Regions from separate parts of the Azotosporobacter soli genome, predicted to be linked through region 1. Evidence: riboswitches for the same ligand, from Rfam matches in the RefSeq annotation. Region 1 holds a riboswitch; each other region holds the start of a gene.
What was found. Region 1 has a riboswitch for cyclic di-GMP ahead of QTL79_RS02095 (caspase family protein). Riboswitches for the same ligand answer to the same signal wherever they lie in the genome.
Positions count from the first base shown of each region.

Region 2: it holds a riboswitch for cyclic di-GMP, as region 1 does, so the genes downstream of both, QTL79_RS00500 (methyl-accepting chemotaxis protein) here and QTL79_RS02095 (caspase family protein) in region 1, are expected to answer to the same signal.
Region 3: it holds a riboswitch for cyclic di-GMP, as region 1 does, so the genes downstream of both, QTL79_RS01250 (endo alpha-1,4 polygalactosaminidase) here and QTL79_RS02095 (caspase family protein) in region 1, are expected to answer to the same signal.

Region 1 is NZ_JAUAOA010000002.1:21,773-27,054, reverse strand. Features, by position in the region: gene QTL79_RS02105 (sensor domain-containing diguanylate cyclase) at 1-844, opposite strand, end outside; gene QTL79_RS02100 (ABC transporter substrate-binding protein) at 871-2,148, opposite strand; cyclic di-GMP riboswitch class I at 2,537-2,627, shown strand; gene QTL79_RS02095 (caspase family protein) at 2,725-4,824, shown strand; gene QTL79_RS02090 (EamA family transporter) at 4,966-5,282, shown strand, end outside.
Region 2 is NZ_JAUAOA010000001.1:107,443-112,724, reverse strand. Features, by position in the region: gene QTL79_RS00520 (flavodoxin family protein) at 1-376, shown strand, start outside; gene QTL79_RS00515 (helix-turn-helix domain-containing protein) at 459-794, opposite strand; gene QTL79_RS00510 (PTS sugar transporter subunit IIA) at 1,285-1,719, shown strand; gene QTL79_RS00505 (bacteriohemerythrin) at 2,188-2,610, shown strand; cyclic di-GMP riboswitch class I at 2,764-2,850, shown strand; gene QTL79_RS00500 (methyl-accepting chemotaxis protein) at 2,911-4,626, shown strand; gene QTL79_RS00495 (response regulator) at 4,747-5,282, shown strand, end outside.
Region 3 is NZ_JAUAOA010000001.1:275,481-280,762, forward strand. Features, by position in the region: gene QTL79_RS01240 (Ppx/GppA phosphatase family protein) at 1-310, opposite strand, end outside; gene QTL79_RS01245 (Ppx/GppA phosphatase family protein) at 463-1,977, shown strand; cyclic di-GMP riboswitch class I at 2,176-2,260, shown strand; gene QTL79_RS01250 (endo alpha-1,4 polygalactosaminidase) at 2,340-3,326, shown strand; gene QTL79_RS01255 (NAD-dependent epimerase/dehydratase family protein) at 3,360-5,282, shown strand, end outside.

The DNA of each region.
Region 1 (5,282 bases):
CCCAGGCCGCGATGGTGAGGGAAAGGAAGAAAACGCCGAGCAGGATGCGCGTAATGCCGGACTGACGAAGGCGCAGCTGCTCATTTTGCTGATCTTTGATCGACTGGCCGAGGGACTGGACGGTTTCGGCGGCGGCTTTCATATCCGTTTCATTCGCGCGCTGCCGGGTTTTTAATTCTTCGATTTTAGCCGTTACCGTGCGGTACGTTTCAAGATCGCTGATGATGCGGTGCGCGGTCAGCTGGACATCGCTGCCGTAGGGGCCGTAGCGCAATGCGCCGGCGATGGACAGCATCTCCTGCACGCTCGACGGCTCAGGATTGAGCGGCACGGCTTGGTCGCGCAGCAAAAGCAAAAAATGGTGCAGGCGGTTGATCTCGGCCAGCGGCACGCTGTCGCTTTGATGCAGTTCTTCAATTGTATTGCCTAAGTCGCTGCCGATTTGCTGCAGTTCGCTGTGCAAAGCGCGAATCTGATCGGCGTAAATTCCATACTGGGAAAACGTCATCTGATAAAGCGCCAGCGAACGATTCATCGCCGTGAGCGTCTGCTTGTCGAGCATCTCTGTTCGAGCGGCGATTTGATCGAGCCGTTCCTGCGCGGACGTCAGCTCTTCCAAAACGGTCGCCGCGAGACGGCGATCCTGAGTCAGAAGATAATCTTTTTCGTTCATATGCGCACGCAGCGTCAGTTCGATTGCCTGATCGACATCGCGCAGCTCGGCGAAACGGTTTTCCGATTCCTGCAGTACAAACCAGGAAATTGCGCCATGAAGCAAAAGCAAGGACAAGAGCAAGGCAAAGGATAAGGCTAATTTTTGCCGGAAGGTAATGTTGAGCTTCATGAGCAGGCCTCCTGTCAGCTGATCGGTTAACGCCAAAGCCGGGAAATCTTTGTCGCCGTGCGGGTGATCAGTTCATTGCGCTGATCGGGAAATTCAAGGAACTCGCTAAAAAGCACCAAACCGGCGTTTGCGATGGCGGGCGGCGTCGATAAATCATAATTGAACGCCCAGCGCGGCGTGGCGCCCAGTTCGGCGGCCATGCGCTGCTGCATCGGAGAATAAAAAGCGGCGGGCACATCGCTGCGGGGCACGAAGGCGCCGGAACCACGACTCATCGTTTTGAGCGAGTCCAGTGCGGTCAGATGTACAAGCGCCTCCTTCGCGCCTTGCGGTTGGAGGGCATTCTTTGAAAGCACGAGGCCGTCAATCGGACCGAGCGTGTACGCCGGGATGTTTTCGTCGATCGTCGGGAAGGCGAAATAGTCATAGTCTTCGCCGGGCTGCCAATTATGCTCGGCGTCGCCGTAATAGCCAATGATCCAGGTGCCCATCAGCGTCATCGCGGCCGTCCCCTTATAAACGGATTCATTGGCGCCGCTGTCCCAGGCGGTTTGCAGCGGATTAGGGGTAAAATAACCTTTCTTGACCAAGTCGGCCCAGAGATCAAAGACCCGTCGCACCGGTGCATCGTTGTAGGAAAGCGAACCGTCCAGCAATTTTTGCCGATAGTCATAGCCCGCCGTGCGCAGCAAAAGATAATCAAACCAAAATTGCGCCGGCCATTTATCTTTCGCGCCAAGTGCAAGCGGCGTGATATTGTCTGCTTGCAGTTTCGCGCAGACAGCGTGGAATTCATCCCAGGTCTTAGGCGGTTTCACGCCGGCGCGGGCGAAGACTTTCTTGTTGTAAAAAAATGCGACATAGTGTTGCGTGAGCGGCAGCATATATTTTTTGCCGTCGTAGGTGCAAGCATCGGCGACGACAGGCGAAACAGACGAGGAAAGTTGCGCACGTTCCCAAACGTCGTCAAGCGGCGTCAATTTTGCAGTGACCGATCGTACCCGGGAACCCGCCCAATATGAATAAAGATCGGATGAACTGGGCGAGGCGAGCGTATCTTGGATGCTGGTCTTGAATGCCTCGTGGTCAAGCGGTGTGGCGGTCATTTGATATTGCGACGATTCTTTATTAAACGCGTTCACCATTTCCTGCAAGCCGCCGCTAAGGCTGCCGGAAAAATAATGCAGCAGACTGATTTTTTTCTTAGGTTCGGCCGGGGGAACGGCGTCTTTAGCAAACGGGGAACAACCGGAAATGGTGACGAAGCAGACAAGTAGAAGTAAGGCGGACAACGATCGGCGCAAAGAAAACACCTTCTTTCCCAGTCTGGTTTATGAAGACTAGTTGTAACTATCTATTATTTGCTATTTATTAGAAGAAATCCTGCTTTCCCCTGTTGCATAAAGCGGCAGGCACGCTCAAAAATGTTTTGGCGTCGGCGACTACGAAACTGTTGTCGTAAGATTTCGCCGGGCGTGGTCGAGATGATGCGTACGATTCGTGAGAAGCTGCAGCATATCGCTGCGGTTCGGCGGTTGAGAATAAGAAAGCGGTTATTTTGACGGAATAAAATGTCCTTGTTGAGATGGCCGTGCTTTTAGAAAATGCTGTCAAAAAATAGGTCGTCAGCCCTATTGAATCGACTATACAGTCTTGTAATAATGGAATTGGAAGATGCAAGCAAAACGAAAATTGCATACTGGGCAAACTCAGTGAAAACTGGGGACGCAAAGCATTGGGTCTAAGGTCGTCTGACGACGGCTATGATTGCCAGGTTGTCATTCCTTTCTGGGAGTCGGGATGTTCCATAACAGGCTGCTTTTATTGTCAGTCTGTTTTTGTTAGCCGACTGCGTGAAAAAATGTAAGGGGTGTTGAAGAATGGCTTCTTTAACGACGGCGTTGGCAGCACTAAACGGCTTATTGAGCAAATATCTGCTGCAGGTGACCGGGACGGCGAAAAATGATGTTATCAGCGTGACCGCACATAATGCGGTAATTAATTCGGGGGCGGGCAATGATTGGATTCAGTTTCAGGGCAGCGCCGGCGCTGCCACCGCTACGCTAAGCGGCGGCGCCGGATACGATACGTATGCGCCGATTCTAAGCAATGTCAGCGTTACGATCGATAACTACGACAGTGCAAGTGCGGTCCGTAATGATAAACTGTCGTTTTCCCGGTACAGTTTAAAAGGATTTAGCTTTATCAAGAGCGGTAACGACTTATTAATTAAATATACGGCAGGGAACTCGGAAGTCAGGGTGCAAAACTGGTTTCTCGGCCAGCGCTATCAGATTCAGGATTTTGTTTTCGCCGACGGCAACTTTACCGCCGATTTTATCAATGGCAAAGTAGGTTGGACAGATCCGGCAGCACCTCTTAATCTGATCGGAACGGCAGGCAATGATGTGCTGACGGGCGGAAATGGCAATGATACGATAAATGGCGGCGCAGGCAATGACGTTTTATATGGCGGCAACGGAAACGATGTGCTATATGGTGGAGCGGGTAACGATACGTTAAACGGCGGCAGCGGTAGTGATGCAATGTACGGCGGCGACGGCAACGATGTCTTAATTTGGGATGCGTCCGACAGCGTGCTGTCCGGCGGTGCGGGAATCGATACGCTGACTGCGGCGGACAGTGCCGGCGCGGTTAACTGGAATCTTGCCGCATACCAGGATATCGAGCAATTCGTCGGTTCGGCTTATAATGATACGTTTATCTGGAGCGGCAATGCGACCTCGATCAACGGCGGCGGCGGTGTGAATACCTTAACGGCTGCGGGACAGAATCAGGCGGTGAACTGGAATGCTGCGAACGGAAGTATCAGCAATATTGGCACATTCATAGGCGGCAACGGCAACGACATAATCAGCGGCAGCGCGGCCAATGAAACGATCAGCGGCGGCAACGGCAATGATACGCTGCTCGGCGGCGGCGGTAACGACAGCTTGTCGGGCGGAGCCGGAAACGACCTGCTCAATGGCGGCGCAGGCAATGATCTGCTGAACGGCGGCGACGGCAGCGACACCTATCAGTTTGCAAACAGCTGGGGCAGCGATACGATAAGCTATGATGCAAGCAACAATAACGACAACCTGCTGTTCGGCGCCGGCATTACAGCGCAAAATTTGAGCGTGAGTCATGTCGGCACGAATGTCACAATTACAGTGCAAGGACATGGCGATATCACGATTCAAAACTGGGATGCCTCTAAGCTTGACAGTTTACGTTTTGCGGACAATTCCAGCAAACGGATCAGCGACTATTTAACGCCGCTACCGCCGAGTTCTACTTCCGGGCGAACCAATTACGGCGTGGTAATCGGAATCGGCGATTATGCAGGGACAAGCAATGATTTGGCCGGAGTAAAGTATGATGTTGCCGATGTGAAGCAATTTCTGACGACGGATTCGCTGTGGACTGGAACGAATTTAACCACAGTGACCGATGCGCAGGCGACGAAGAATAATATTTTGAACTCAATCAACAGCCTTGCCGGCAAAGTGGATGCTAACGATAACGTTTTCCTCTATTATTCCGGGCACGGTTACAGCGGCAGCGGCAATATGGTCGCATATGATATGGCTGCAGTCACGCCGCAAATGATGTATGACAGCATTGTCGGCTTAGGCAATAAAGTAGGTGCCGGCGGCCATGTGACATTTGTTCTCGATTCCTGCTTCTCGGGAAGTTTTGTCGACTATTTCAAGAGTCGGGGCGGCGGAAGCCAGTATACGGTGATTAGCGCTTCCTCTTCGAGTGAAGTGAGTTGGGATATCGGTACAAACGGACTCTTTACCCATTACTTGATGGATGATGCATTGAACGGGCGCAAGGCCGATCTGAACCACGACAATAAGATTACGACGTCGGAAGTGCTTAATTATATTACTAGCCCTACCTACACCAGCTATAGCAGCAAAGACCACATGCAAATGTATGACGGTTCAAACGGCAGCTATGTGATTGGCTAAACAGCAAGCGAAAAGCGGGAGTGTCCTGACAATGTCAGGTGCTCTCGTTTTTATTGCGGAAAAATTGCAGGATAACGCCAAATAATACCGAAGGGAAATAAATACTGCATTCGGAAATGATTTCGCAGCAAAGGAGGCAGCATGGAAGAAGGCAAAGAACCGGGACGGCTGGCTGGGCAAAAACTGCCGATGACCGGCTTGTTTCATTTATTCGTCGTATATACAATCTGGAGCAGCACGTACTTGTTCATTCGCATCGCGGTCGGTGAGGGCGGCGGCTTTCCGCCGTTTTATCTGGGCGCCAGCCGAATGATCGTGTGTGCGCTGCTTTTGCTTGCCTTTGCGTATTTAAGAAAAAAACAAGTGAAGATCAGCCTGCGTGAAATGAAGACATTGGCATTATCGGGCGTATTGCTCTGGGTCGGCGCCAACGGTTTGGTGATGTGGGCCGAACAATA
Region 2 (5,282 bases), on a different contig from region 1:
AGGACGCGCCTGTTCGATTCCCGATGATTTTAATACGCTGGCTCCTTTACTTGAGGAAGCGGATATGTTGGTGATTGCCACGCCGATGTATTGGTTTTCCTTTCCGGCCAAACTGAAAGCGGCGATTGATAAGATGTATGCGTATTTGATTGCGGAAAAACCGCTCAAGATAAAAGAATGCGCAATGCTTGTCAGCGGCGGCGTACCGGATGAAGCGTTATTTGACGGTATTGTTGCATCGTATAAACGAATTGCTCAATTTCAAAATTGGCAGGACCGGGGCGTAGTCATCGTGCCGGGATTACATGACAAAGAAGACGTTTTAAAAACAGACGGATTAAATAGAGTGGAAGCTTTTGCGCAAAATCTTAAATAGATTCGCAAGAAAGAGGATAAATACAAGAAGCCGCCCATCTCGACCAAGGTGATCAAAGGGGGCGGCTTTTTGTATGTTGTCGTTAATAAAGTTGATCCTTCTTTTTCTCTTCACTTGCATTTGAGTTTTCTGCGACGGAACGAGGTTCTTTGGCAAGCGGCGGATACTTGAATGAGGATGCTGCTTTGATTTTGGTGCGGGCAGGGTCGTTTTTTCGGCCGGTAAGATAATCGAGCGATACATTATAGTAGTCGGCCATGGCGACTAAGCTATCGATGGTGGGCAGGCGCAGGCCGGTTTCCCAATGGCCGACGGTTTGCTTGACGACGCCGAGCAGCTGCCCCACTTGATCTTGGGTCAGTTTATGGGCAAGACGTTCTTCTTTTAAGCGTTGCGCTAATATTTCTTTTTGAAACATAGAAATCACTCCTTGACGAACTACTTAAAGTAGTTTAAAATAAAGTCAAAGCCTACTATTAGTAGATTTTGCGCAAGGGATTTTTAAAGAAAGGAGAGGGGAAATACCTTTTTAGAAAACAAGGCAAGAAGAATCGGTCATTTTAAAATGGAGAGCAATTAACGCAGCACTGTGAGGCATGAATGGAAAACGAATCGTCGCCGGCAAGCAAAGCGATTCGTTGACTGAGGGTGTGCATCATGCGAAGTAATAATAAATGCAGCACAAACGCGGCTCGATTGGCAGAGCAAAATATAAAAAGTATCTGGGCTAGAGCCAAATCCTACTGACGTTGCAGTAAAACGATATAGAGATACATATAGTTATTATATCGCATCCAGTTATTTCCGTAAACGCACCATGAGGTAGGAAGATTGAGAAAGCAGCGATCCCAGGCAAGAGGATCGCTGCCTTTCTTTTATCACTGGGAAAATAAAGGGGGGAATAGAGTATGAAGAGATTATCCCAATGCCTTGTGAAACTCGGCGTTGCAGCAGCGAACCGAAGTCAGGCGGTAAAGGAAGCGGGGCGACTGTTGGTCGATTCTGGCTGCGTCACGCCGCGCTATGTCGATGCGGTAAGTCAAAATTATGGTGAAGAAGTTTGCATGGTCATTGCACCATGGCTGGCGGTAGTGCATCTTCGCGACCCGGAACTGGTTAAAAAAAACGGCGTAGGGGTGCTTACGCTAAAAAAGCCGGTGCGATTCGGTTTTGAAGCAAGCGAATCGGTACGATTAGTCGTAGCGCTGGCGGCGCAGGATACAGCAGAACATTTGAGCCAGATTGACGAGATCGGTACGCTTCTTTCCTGTCCCGGACAAATGGAACGTTTATGCCGCGCCGAGAACGAAGAACAGGTGAGAAAAATTTTAGACTGGCGCTAGCGGATTGCAGAGCAAACGGCATTGCCGGAAACTTGAAGCGAAAATCAATTTCTTTCATTAAAAAACGAGCCTCTCTCGACCCAAGTGATCGAAAGGGGCTCGTTTTTCTTCACTTATTTCATGAAAAAAATAAGGGTGATTTGGATTACTCGCGGTTAATTCCCGCTGTACTGCCGTCTTTGCCGCCGTCGACGAAAGTAGAGCGTTTATCCTCAGCGTTGTTGCGGATTTTGCAACTTGTGCTACATTGCGGAGAGAAAGTCTCACCAACCATTGTAAATAGATTCCGGCAGCAGTCTGAATGTTGCTGTCCTGTTCAAGCCTATCGACTTTGTCAAACTGCAAAAAAAATAACGCATGCAGTGCAGTGGTTTTGAAAAATGTTGGCAGGTTTTGCTTTCGCATATGCGGAATAGATAAAAGATGAGGAAAACGGTTTCTGCGAGGAAAAATGGGGAGGCGTTTTTGATGTTGAAGTGGGATGTGGTTTATCATATCGGGGTGCCGGTGCTGGATAAGCAGCATAACAGGATCATCGAACTGGCCAATGACTTGGTAGTTAACATTTTGCGCTGCGAAGATATTGAAAAGGAGCGGCAGATAACCGAAGCCGCTTTGGCGGAGCTGGTCGCCTATACGGCAAACCACCTTCAGGAAGAGGAAGGTTATATGCAGCAATATAATTATCCGGAGATTGCTGAACATAAACGGGAGCATGAAATATTAATGACCGAGGCGCAGCGGATTTTAGCGGAATCGCAGCAAGGTAAAGGCGGCTTTTCCTTTGATGCGCTGATGGTAATGAAAAAGTGGCTGGAAGAGCATATTTTAGTCTGCGATAAAAAGCTGGGTGCGTTTTTGCAGCTTGCAGAGCAGAAGCACGAAAAATAACAATGCATAAGAATTGTGAAAAAAGGGATCGAGTTAACTTTTTGTAAGAAGTGTTAACTTACTCTCTTTTTTTGTTTTTATGCGCGAAATAAGTCGATTGGTGGTATAATAAGGAGGTGTGAAGGCGGGGGAGAGCCGCTTTTGGCACAACGGAAATTGAAGAGGCAAACTTATCGAAAGATAAGGACGCAAAGCCGTGGGTCTAACGATAGCAATATCCATGACTGCCAGGTTGCATCGCTCAATTGGTGATGTCCCTGGCAGTCTTTTTATATACAAAAAAGTAAGGAGTCAATGCAAATGAAATTTTTTAATGACATGAAAGTGATGTACAAATTAGGCGTTTTACTTTTGCTGGCTTTTATCGCATTAGGGGTTATCGGTTATTCCGGTTATTATTACCTGCAGGAGTCGAATACGACGATCAACACTCTCTATAAAGAGCGTTTGCTGCCGATAAAGGATTTGAACGAAAACCGGATGCACATTGCGCGCGCGAATGGCGCGACGATGGAATTAATGCTGACGACGGATGAAAATAAGAACAAAGAGCTCAAGGGGATCATTGACGACACCGCAAAACGGGCGGCGGCCAATCTCGATGAAATCGAAAAAATGCCACTCGATGCCAAGGCGCGTGCTATGCTGGGTAAGGTGGTCGATGTCAGAGGAAAGTACCGTGATGCCAGGGCCAAGGTGATTGATTTGGCCCTGCAGAATAAGAATGCGGAAGCGTATGCAGCCTATGTCGCCAATGTTGATAAACCGGCGGCCGAGTACATCGAGGCAATGCGTGAGTTTAGCGATTATTACACGGAACTGTCCAAGAAGATGGACGAAGAAAATCAAAGAGCGTTTGCAAGGGCCAATCAAATTAGCGTCGCAACGCTGCTCATTGCGTTTATCGTCCTGGGCGTCAGCGGTTGGTACATAACAAAAATCATCACGCAGCCGCTCGCCGCGTTGGTCGCGGTCTGTGATGAACTGGCGGGCGGTGATTTTCGCAATAAGCCACGCCCGTTCATGCGGGCCGATGAGATTGGCAAAGTGGCCGATTCGCTGATTGAGATGCGCAATAAGGTGCAGGCTCTGATGAAGAAAATTGACGGTTCGGTCGAACAGGTGGCGGCTTCTTCGGAAGAGTTGACGGCAAGCGCCGATCAATCGGCGCAAGCCGCTACGCACGTAGCCGGATCGATTGCCGAAGTGGCGCAGGGAATGGCCGAACAGTTGCGCGTGACCGGCGATGCGTCCGTCGTGATTCGGCAAATGTCTGCCGGGATTGAGGAACTTGCCGCCAATGCGCATGAGGTAACGACGCAATCTTCGCTGGCTGCGACGAAGGCGACAGACGGCAATGCATCGGCTGATAAAGCGGTGCGACAAATGAATTCGATCGAACAAACCGTGGCCGCATCGGCTGAAATCGTTGCCAAGCTGGGGGAACGGTCAAAAGAGATCGGCCAAATTGTCGATACGATAGCCGGCATTGCCGGACAAACCAATTTGCTCGCGCTCAATGCCGCGATTGAAGCGGCGCGCGCGGGGGAACAGGGGCGCGGCTTTGCGGTCGTAGCGGAAGAAGTGCGTAAGCTGGCCGAACAGTCGGAAGGTGCAGCCAAGCAAATCGCGACGTTAATTGGCGAAACGCAAATCGATACCGAAAAAGCCGTCGTTGCAATGCAGAGCGGATCGCAGGAAGTCAAACTGGGCACGCAAACTGTTAATGCATCCGGCGTCGCGTTTGCTGAAATTGCCAAACTGGTAACGCAGGTATCGGGACAAATTCAGGATATGTCGAGTGCGATTGAGCAAATGGCGAGCGGCAGCCAGCAAATTGTCGGCTCCGTCAACCAAATTGACGAATTGAGCAAGCACGGCGCGCAAGGTGCGCAAACCGTATCGGCTGCGACCGAAGAACAATCGGCCTCAATGCAGGAAATTGCCGCTGCCAGCCAGGCGTTGGCACATCTGGCAATGGATTTGCGAACGGAGGTTAGCAAGTTTCAGGTGTGATTTGAAAAATAGGAGACCGCCTGTGCGACCATTTGCGCAGGCGGTCAATATTGTAAAAGACGTATTGCAGGTTTCGCGAGAAGACGATAAACTGACTATGCGAGAGAGGAGTGATTTAAAGTGGAAACGCAATCGGGTATAAAGGTGTTGGTGGTTGATGATTCCGGCTTTTCGCGAACATTGATCGGCAAAGAATTAAATCGGGCCGGCATTGAAAATCAACAAATAAAACAGGCTGCAAGCGGTGAAGAGGCGGTTGTCCAAATGCAGACGACACGTTTCGAACTGTTTATATTGGACATCATCATGACCGGGATTGACGGAATTGCGGTATTGAAAGAAGTGAAGAAGACGCAGCCCGATGCCAAGATCATCATGTGCAGCGGCACGAATTCGGAAGATGTGATTAAAGAAATTGTCCGTCTAGGCATCGATGCATTCATCGTGAAACCCTACCGCTCGGAAACGTTTGACAAGGTTTTGCGTCGGATTTTGGACTTGCCGCGTGAAGTTTCGGGAGAATGGAGCGCGAAATGCCACGTTTGCGATGCTAAAATGGTCGAGGTCGACTCCATCGACATGGTCAGTTTCTTCTGTCCGCAAACTTGTATGAAAATCGGACCGCTCTCTAATGTTTTGGTTACGCAAGCGGAATT
Region 3 (5,282 bases), on a different contig from region 1:
CCAAACCGGTCTTGATGCGGATCTGATCGATGATATATTGCTGATTTTCGGCTTCGCGCAGCGCGGTCGTCGCCATGACGCGGCAGTCCCGTACGCCGTATTCGCTGCACAAACGGCGAAAGCCTTTCAGCAGTTCGCAAATTTCGCTGACGGAAGCAAAGCTGATCTGACCGCTCTTGAACGCTTCTTCGCCCAAATCCATTTGACGTCTGGCCCGATCCAGCACCCGGATGTCGTCGACGTCCTTATATTCGACAATTTGCAAGCTGACGGTTTCCGATCCGATATGTATCGCGGCAAAACTCGGCATCCTCTCACCTCAATCCGATTCTTAACTACTGTAATTCGATGGAAAACGGGTAAAACTCCTGCTGTCTATTATAGCAATCGGATGTTAAAATTATGTTATGCTGTCCAAACTATGTTATACTTTTCAAATCGAATGCAAAGGGGTGATCTGCCATGAGTGAACGCGTCGCGGTCATCGACCTCGGGTCGAACTCGGCCCGCCTGATCATCATGCAAATTTATAAAAACGGCGCTTACAATCTGATTTATCATCAAAAAGAGGCGGTCCGGCTCAGTGAAGGGATCGCCCAGGACAATAAGTTGCAAAGCGCGGCGATGGAGCGCGCGCTCCGCTCGCTGCAGACCTTTTCGCACATGTGCCGCCTCTTTAACGTCGACAAGACGCTGGCGGTCGGCACCGCTGCCGTTCGCAACACCAAAAACGGCGGCGCTTTCGTTGAACGGGTACGCAAGGAGACCGGCATCCCGCTGCGCGCGGTCAGCGGCGAGACAGAAGCAAAACTCGGTTATCTCGGCGCGATCAACACGCTCGATGTAGAAAACGCGCTGCTCTTCGACCTCGGCGGCGGCAGCACCGAGCTGACGCTGATCAGGAACCGCAAGGCGGAACACATGATCAGCCTGCCGTTCGGCGCGGTCAATATGACCGAACGATTCCGCCTGAACAACCGCGCCTCCGAAGGACAGCTGGACGAACTGCAGGCATTCTTTCGCAAGCAGCTGAATCAGCTGCCCTGGCTGAAGAACCTCAATGTGCCGCTGCTCGGCGTCGGCGGCACCGCCCGGACGATCGCGAAGATGGATCAGCGGCGCAAGAATTATCCGTTTCCCAAACTGCACAATTATCGTATGGGTTCGATGTCGTTTCGCGCCTTATGGCAGGACGTCTCGAAGCTCAGCTTCGCGCAGCGCCGCAAAGTGCCGGGCCTCGGCGGCGAACGCGCCGACATCATCCTGGCCGGCATCGGCATCGTCAAAGCGCTGCAGGAAAAAGCGCACGCGCAGCAACTCATCGTCAGCGGCTGCGGCGTCCGCGAAGGCCTGTTCCTCCAATATCTTCTCTCGCGCAGCGGACAGAGCGAAGTCGTGGCGAATCCGCTCGAACACAGCACGAAAAACACTTTGCTTCTATATAATGGCAACATCTCGCATGCCGAGCATGTCACCAAACTGGCCGATCAGCTTTTTTGCGGCTGCCGCGATTTTTTCGCGCTCGACGATCGCAGCCGCCTGATGCTGCGCACGGCCGCCTTGCTGCATGACACCGGCATCAGCATCAATTATTACGACCACTATCGCCACAGCACCTATCTGGTGGAAAACGCGCGCCTTTTCGGTCTGTCGCACCGCGAACAGATGCTGGCCGCGGTCATCACCGGCTGGCATCACGGCCCGGCGTTCCGTTTCGACCACAACCGCCTCTACCATCAGTTCCTCGATGAGGCCGACTGGCAGACCGCACGCAAACTGGCTTTGCTGCTGAGCATCGCCGAAAGTCTCGATACGACGCAAATGACGCTGGTCAAGAACGTCAACGCGCAAATTGAAGCGGGACGTCTCAGCCTACAGCTCGACGCCAGCGCCCCGACGCCGCTCGAACAGGATGCCGCACTGCGCTTTTCCAAATGGCTACGCCGCGACTTTCAGCTTGAGCTGGCGTTGAAATAGAAAGAAAAATCTGAATAGGACTTGAGGCTATAAACTCGGCCTTAAGTCCTATTTTTCGCTTGACATTTCTTTCATTTCTGTTAAACTCTAAACAAGATACACTATTTTTTACAAATATGCCTCCGAAAGTACCGAAGTTTTTCAGGCCTGGATGTCGGATTTTATCCGTCCAATGCGCCGCCTCATCTTCGCAGTGTTTATTCGGGAGGGCAAACTTGGCGAAAGCCAAGGGCGCAAAGCCATGGGTCTACCGACAAATGTCTACGACTGCCAGGTTGCAACAGTAATCGCTGTTGCCATACCGGCAGTCGTTTTTTAATTTATTTAACGCTGGTTACCATAATTTGAAACGAGGTGATTCCATGTTTTTTCGCAGCGCCTGTTGCACGCTTCTTTTCTTGCTTTGCATCGCTGCCTTGCCTTCGCTGGCGCGCGCGCAGCAAACGCCGCCCGATTATCCGCTCGAAATGGCGCGCCTGCTCGGACAACTGCGCAGCTATAGTCAGGAACGCAACGCAACGTTTCAGCTTTTGGGCAACGGCAGTCTCGATTTATTCGCGCCGGAGACGCTGACGCCGTCCGCACGGACGCTAGTCAATACCAGTCTCGACGGCATCCTGATGGAAAGCTATTTTTACGGCTGGGAGATGAAGGACGACGAGGCGACGCCGCCGGAGGCGCGTCTCGCCTGGTCGTCCGCTTTGACGGCCGCGCAGCAACTGAATCAACCGCTCTTCAACATCGATTACTGCCGTTCGACTGCGGCAGTCGCAGATTCCTACCAGAAAAACCGACAAGCCGGTTTCGTCTCACTGGCCGCCCCCAACCGCCAGTTAACGAAGCTGCCGCAAAAAACGCAGCGCAGCAATCGCAGCGACGTCAGCCGTCTCGCCCAGGCGAAGAACTTTCTCGTGCTGTTGAATCCGGAAGAATTCGCCAGCCGCAGTCTTTATCTCGCCGCTTTGCGCGCCTGTGCATTCGACCTTCTGATCATCGATCCGACCTTCAACAGCTCGCCGCTGACGCCGGATGAAGTCCGTTCGCTCAAACGCAAGCCGCAGGGCGGCCAGCGTCTGGTTCTCGCTTATCTGAGCATTGCGGAAGCGGAAGATTACCGTCCCTATTGGCAGAAAGACTGGAAACAGTCGCCGCCCGCCTGGCTGGTGGCAGCCAATCCCGATTGGGTTGGTAACTTCAAGGTCCGCTACTGGCAAAGCGGCTGGCAGCAGTTGCTCTTCGGCAGCCGCAATGCGCAGCTCGACAGGATTCTCTCCACCGATTTTGACGGCGCGATGCTCGACGTCGTGGACGGCTATCAGTATTTCCTCGACAACCCCGACGTGCAATGAAAATAATCTCTATGTAATAGGAGCGTTCCACACATGAAAATACTTGTCACCGGCGGCTACGGCTTTATCGGCTCGCAGCTGTGCGAAAAACTGATTCAGGAAAAGCACGACGTCTTCGTGATCGACGATTTATCGAGCGGTCTGGCGCGCAACCTCACCTTGCCGCATGTCTTTTACCGGCGCAACATCGCCGATCAGGAATGTGAAGCGATCTTTCAGAACAACAACCTCGACATCGTGATCCATCTGGCCGCCAAGGTCGACGTCGCAGAATCGGCCAAAGCGCCGTACGAAGATTGCCAATCCAACATCTTAGGCTTGGTCAATATGCTGCGTCTCTCACACCAGTATAAGGTAAAAAAGTTTCTCTTCATTTCTTCGACTGCCGTATACGGCGATTCGGCCGAACTCACGCTTTCGGAAGCCAGCCCGCTCAAGCCGCTCTCGCTCTACAGCATCAACAAGGCCAACGGCGAAGCCTACTGCCGCATCTGGCAGGAGCAATACGGTCTGGAGACCGTCATCCTCCGTCTCTCTAACGTATACGGCCCCCGCCAGGGCAGCTTCGGCGAGGCAGGCGTCATCTCGAGTTTCTTAAAACAAATCGCAGCCGGACAGAAGCTCGTCATTCACGGCGACGGTCAGCAATGCCGCGATTATCTCTATGTGGACGACGCGGTCATGGCCATCTACTGGGCGGCGGTAAAAATCGTCCGCCAGCCTGTCATCAACATCGTCAGCCGCCAATCGCACAACCTGCTCGAAGTCGTGAAGCTGCTCGGAAAGCATTACGACCTGCCTGGCCTGACGCACGAAAAGTATCGCACGTTCGACATCTGCCGCGCTTCGTTCGACAACAGTGCGGCCAAAGAGCAGCTCGGCTGGACGCCGCGCTACACGCTGGAAGAGGGCCTTGAAAAAACCTGCCTCTGGCAGGCGGAACAGGCACTTCTTGCGCCGGAAAAAGCGCCGTCCCCGCCTTCATTCCTCTCCGTTTACCGGCCTTATCTGGAAAACGCGACGCTCTTCGCGCTGATGGCCTGCCTCTCCTTCTTCAATCTGCACGGCGGCCTGCTCGATTTTCGTCTGGGCATGGACTACAACTACATCTATATCGCGGTGATGGGTCTGCTCTACGGCAAACAGCAATCGATGCCCGCAACGGCGCTCTCCGTACTGCTCTTTTGCTACAGCATGACGGCCAAAGGCGCCGATCTCGTCACGCTCTTGTATCAGGTGCAATACCTGACGCATCTGGCAGTATACCTGGCGCTCGGCGTGATTACTGGCTACGTCACCGACCGCCGCCGCCACATCCTGGCCGATAAGGAAAACGAACTGGAACGCATCGCCGACAAGCATCGTTTTCTGGAAAAGATGCATTTGGAATGCGTCCAGGTCAAAGACGTCCTTTATAACCAGATCGTCAATTCCGACGACAGCATCGGCAAGATCTACAGCATCATCAAGGATCTCGACAGCTTGGCGCCGGAAGACATCTACACGTCCTCGATCGACGTTCTGCAGCGCATCATGCGCTGCGGCAGCGTTGATATCTATACTGTGAACGCCGATTCGTCTTTCTGGCGGATCAAGGTGCGCGCCAAAGACGATGCGCCGTATCTGGAAAATTCGATTCGTGTCGCCGATTCGCCGTATGCGCAAAAAGTCATGCAGACGAAAGGCGTTTTCGTGAACCGGCATTTCGCCGGCCCGTCGATGGCCGCGGCAATCCGCTATCAGAACAAGACGATCGCCATCGTGCAGCTTTATAACCTCCCGTTTGAAAGCATGACGCTGCATCAGAGCAACCTGCTGCGCGTCACCGCGCTCTTGATCGCGGACGCATTGGGCAAAGCGCACAGCTACGAATTGAGCAGCAGCGAAAAGCAACAGGTCAGCGGCACGCAGCTTTTGCTGCCGGACGCGTTTGCCAAGCTGCAACAGGAAATGACC